DNA from 2 places in the Allofournierella sp. genome. Region 2 is predicted to be linked to the other one. Evidence: predicted binding sites of a transcription regulator. Region 2 holds the regulator's gene; the other holds the start of a gene.
What was found. Region 2 encodes HrcA, which represses chaperone genes, less so after heat shock. Its sites were predicted from a motif close to TGTTAGCACTCNNNNNNNNNGAGTGCTAACA; they were not measured.
Positions count from the first base shown of each region.

Region 1: the regulator HrcA is predicted to act here: its motif matches at 1,482-1,512, upstream of J7G73_RS05275 (Hsp20/alpha crystallin family protein).

Region 1 is NZ_JAGHKE010000030.1:6,884-9,081, forward strand. It holds gene J7G73_RS05265 (glycerol-3-phosphate responsive antiterminator) at 1-156, shown strand, start outside; gene J7G73_RS05270 (helix-turn-helix transcriptional regulator) at 162-659, opposite strand; gene J7G73_RS05275 (Hsp20/alpha crystallin family protein) at 845-1,273, opposite strand; gene J7G73_RS05280 (PadR family transcriptional regulator) at 1,673-1,993, shown strand; gene J7G73_RS05285 (DUF2812 domain-containing protein) at 1,990-2,198, shown strand, end outside.
Region 2 is NZ_JAGHKE010000006.1:28,511-30,708, reverse strand. It holds gene J7G73_RS01520 (stage V sporulation T C-terminal domain-containing protein) at 1-74, shown strand, start outside; gene hrcA (heat-inducible transcriptional repressor HrcA) at 281-1,309, shown strand; gene J7G73_RS01510 (nucleotide exchange factor GrpE) at 1,306-1,911, shown strand; gene dnaK (molecular chaperone DnaK) at 1,998-2,198, shown strand, end outside.

The sequences.
Region 1 (2,198 bases), on a different contig from region 2:
GGCCTGATGCCGAAGCTCATCGCCCGTTTAAACCACGAGCTGAACGCGCCGCTCATCGCCAGCGGCCTGATCGCCGACAAGCAGGATGTGATCGACGCACTGGGCGCGGGCGCGGTGGCGGTGTCCAGCACCTGCCCGGCGGTGTGGGAGCTGTAACGCCGTTACAGCCGTCGGTATTCCCGCGTGATGCACACTCCACCTGCCCCAGCCATTCCGATGCCCAGCACCAGCAGCCACACCCGCCAGGTGCAGAACAGGTGGCTGGCGTACGGCCCCAGCGCTGTATACCAGCTCTGATAGGGCTGCTGGCTTTCAATCAGAGCAAACAGCAGCGCCGCCACCACCAGCAGCACGCCCGCTGCCGCCAGAACCACTGCCGCCGCCATGCGAAAATGTGCCTTTGCCCGCCGGGACTGCTCCCGGCCGTCCGGCTGCTCCAGATCGCCCGGCTGCGCCTGGCTTTGAGCGCCGAACAGCAGAGTGTCGGCGCTGACCGAAAACACACTGCACAGCTGTTCAAACTTTTCCAGATCCGGCCGCGCCTCCCCGGTCTCCCAGCGGGAGATCGTCTGCCGGCTTACGCCCATGCGCTCGGCCAGCTTTTCCTGCGAAAGCCCCGCCTGCTTGCGGCAGGCTGGGATTCGTTTTGCCAGACTCATTCCGTCGCCCTCCTTTTTCTGTCTCCATCATAGCAGGTCGATAGGAATTTTTCCAGCACACCGGACGGGAATTCCGCCCGCCGGATGCGTCATCCTGCCCGAGCATGCACAAAAAAGGCCCCGGCCAGCGGGTTTGCTGGCCGGGGACCTTTTCTGTTTTTCTTCCGCGGGGGCTTGCTGTGCGCTTAGCCCTCGATCTGGATGCTGCGGGAGGCGGGGGTGACTTCGCCCTTCTTGGGCAGGGTCAGCTCCAGGATGCCGTTGTTGTAGGCAGCCTTGATGGCGGTGGTATCGATGCCGCTCACGTCGAAGCTCCGGCTGAAGGAACCGAACTTCCGTTCCCGGCGCACGTAGTTGCCCTTATCGTCCTTCTCGCCGCTCTCGGAGTTGTGGCGGGCGGTGATCATCAGGTTGTCGCCGTTCAGGTCGATGGCGATGTCCTCCTTGCTAAAGCCGGGCAGCTCCGCCTCCATCAGGTAGGAATCGCCCTTGTCCTGAATGTCGCAGCGGAACTGGCTCATATCACCGAAACCGGTGAACAGGCTGCGCTCCATGTTATCCAGATAGTTGAACAAACTGTTTTCTTCACGGCCAAACGGAATCATACCAAACATAAATTGCTCCTTTGCTCCGCGCCATTTATCATAGATTTTTGTTGTAATGCGGCGCGCATGGTACGCGGGGGCTGCGCCGCTTTGTCAATCGGAATTGTCCGGGTCGCTTCCAAAGACTCTTGCCTTCAGGTCCCGTTCCCTTTTGACAACTATATTCTACCGCCGGTTTGTGACATAAAATCGGTCGATTTATGAACATTTTGTTAATTGTTAGCACTCTACATCTTAGAGTGCTAATTCATTTTCTCCACTCTTTCTGCCATAGATTTTTGTCGCAAGCCTCCCCCTTCCCACCCTGCCGCCGGATGCCCGGTCGCTTGACAAGTATATCGGTAGCTGATATAGTTATATCGGAAGACGATATAACGCTTTCCGAGCAAGCGAAAAGGAGGGCCGCAGATGAACGAACACATCGCACTGACCGAGGCCTTTTACTACATTCTGCTTTCGCTGTATCAGCCGCTGCACGGCTACGGCATCATGCAGAAGGCCGAGGAATGTTCCGGCGGGCGGGTGCGGCTGGCGGCGGGCACTTTGTACGGCGCGCTGAACACCCTGCAGGACAAGGGCTGGATCGAGGCGCTGCCCTGCACCCCGGGCAGCCGGAAGAAGGAATACCGCATCACCGCCGCGGGCCGCGCCGCCGTGGAAAACGAGCTGGCCCGGCTGCGTGAGCTGGTGAAAAACGGCGAACAGGTCACAGGAGGGAATCCGGTATGAAAAAGATCATCCACCGCACGTTTTTTATCTGGAACTTTGAAAAGGAGATCGCCTGGCTGAACGAGATGAGCCGCCAGGGCTGGCAGCTGTGCCGGGCGGGGTTCTTTGTGTATGAATTCGAGCAGGGCGAGCCGGGCGAATACCAGTACCAGCTGCAGCTGCTGCGCAAGACTGACCCGGACTACCTGGCCTTTCTGGAAGAGAC
Region 2 (2,198 bases):
CCCGCCCCGGCGAATCGGAGCAGGCCGCTTTGCAGATCGCCGCGTCCTTCCTGGCAAAGCAGGTGGAGGACTGAAGCGCCAACCTTCCGGCTCCCACGGCCAGCACCGGCCGCGGGAGCCTTTGTTTTTCCCGCCCCAGCGGGAGATTGTGAACAAAGCATGAAACTTTTAAAATTTTCGCGCACCCCCTTGACAGCTGTATAAAATGGAGTAAAATAGACTTAGCACTCGGGAACATAGAGTGCTAAACGAGAGACGAAAGAGGTGAGGACCTGTGCCGATGGATGATCGAAAGCAGCGTGTGCTGGAAGCGATCGTTGCTCTGTATACCCAGGGCGGCGAACCGGTGGGCTCGGGTCTTCTGAGCCAGTATCTGGATATGGCGGTCTCCAGCGCGACCTTACGCAACGAGATGGCCGCCCTTACCAAGCTGGGCCTGCTGGAGCAGCCCCACACCAGCGCGGGCCGGGTGCCCAGCGCCAAGGGTTACCGGTATTATCTGGATCATCTGATGCAGCCCAAGGCGGGCCTTACCCCCCGCCAGAAGGCCCAGATCGACCAGGTGTTCGCCCGGCTGGACTACGAGCCGGATAAGCTGGCAGAGGGCGCGGCCAAGGCGCTGGCGGAGCACACCGGCTACACGGTGGCCGCCACCACCCCCCGGTCCGATGATCTGCGCATCGCCCATTTCGAGGTGGTGCAGGTGGGCCGGTATTCCGCAGCGGTGCTGGGCGTGACCAGCGCGGGCGGAGTACGCACCCGGGTGGCCCGGCTGGAGACCTGCTTTTCCCGGCAGGACGCGCAGCTGGTTGCCATGGCGCTGAACCGCGGGCTGGCCTTTGTGGCCCCGGCGGATCTGAGCGCTCAGCGGCTGGCGGCTGTGACCGCCAGCATGGGCGAGCGTGGCCCGGCTCTGTACCCGGTGGTGCAGGCCGCCGCGGCGCTGCTGAGTGAAGCCGCCAAGGCGCGCACCTATCTGGAGGGCCAGCAGTATCTGCTGCGCTGGCCCCAGCTGGAAAGCTGCCTGCCCGGCGTACTGGAGCTGTTCGCCGATCAGGAAAAGGCGGGCCGGTTCATCACCCCGCCCACCGGCCGCACCTCGGTGCTGCTGGGGGAGGATATGGAAAACCCCATGCCCGGCCTTTGCGTGATGGGCAAGCGGTATCTGGCAGGCGGCGGGCTCACGGGAGCCATTGCGCTGCTGGGCCCGGTACGGATGCCCTTTGAACAGCTGATTCCCATTTTGGAATATTATGCCTTGAAGCTCGGCGAATGCATGGCCGGCAAGGCGCAGGAGGACAATATATGAGCGAAGAGATGAAGAACCCCGCCCAGCAGCCCGAAGAGCAGCCCGCGGAGGAGACCAAAGCCGAGACCGGCGCCGCTCCGGAGGAGAACGCCGAGCAGGAGCCCAAGAAGCACGGCAAGGAAAAGAAAAAGGACCTGGCCGCTGAGCTGGAGGCCGCAAAGGCCCAGGCGCAGGCCGCCGAGACCGCACTGAATGCCGCAAAGGACCAGCTGCTGCGCACCGCCGCCGAGTATGAGAACTTCCGCAAGCGGTCCGCCCGCGAGCAGGACGCCGCCTTCAACAACGGCGTGGGCTTCGCGGTGAGCCAGATCCTGGCGATTCTGGACACCCTGGACATGGCGGCCAACGCCCCCACCACCGACGAGAACTACAAAAAGGGCGTGCTGATGACGCTGGACAAAGCGGCCGCCGCCTTCAAGGTGCTCAAGGTGGAGGAGATCCCCGCACTGGGCCTTCCCTTTGACCCGGAGGTGCACAGCGCCGTGATGCAGCAGCCCGCGGCCGAAGGCCAGGAGAGCGGCACCGTGGTGCAGGTCTTCCAGAAGGGCTACAAGCTGGGCGACAAGGTCGTCCGCCATGCCACCGTTGTGGTGGCTGAATAAGGCAAAAAGCCGAAACGGCTTTTTTATAAAACACTTTTAAAACCATCAACTTCATTTTGACTTGATTCAAAGGAGAGGAATAGATTATGAGCAAGATCATTGGTATTGACCTGGGTACCACCAACAGCTGTGTATCCGTTATCGAGGGCGGCGAGCCCGTTGTAATCGCCAACGCCGAGGGCGCCCGCACCACCCCCAGTGTGGTGGGCTTCACCAAGACCGGCGAGCGTCTGGTTGGCCAGGTTGCCAAGCGCCAGGCCATCACCAACCCCGAGCGCACCGTGAGC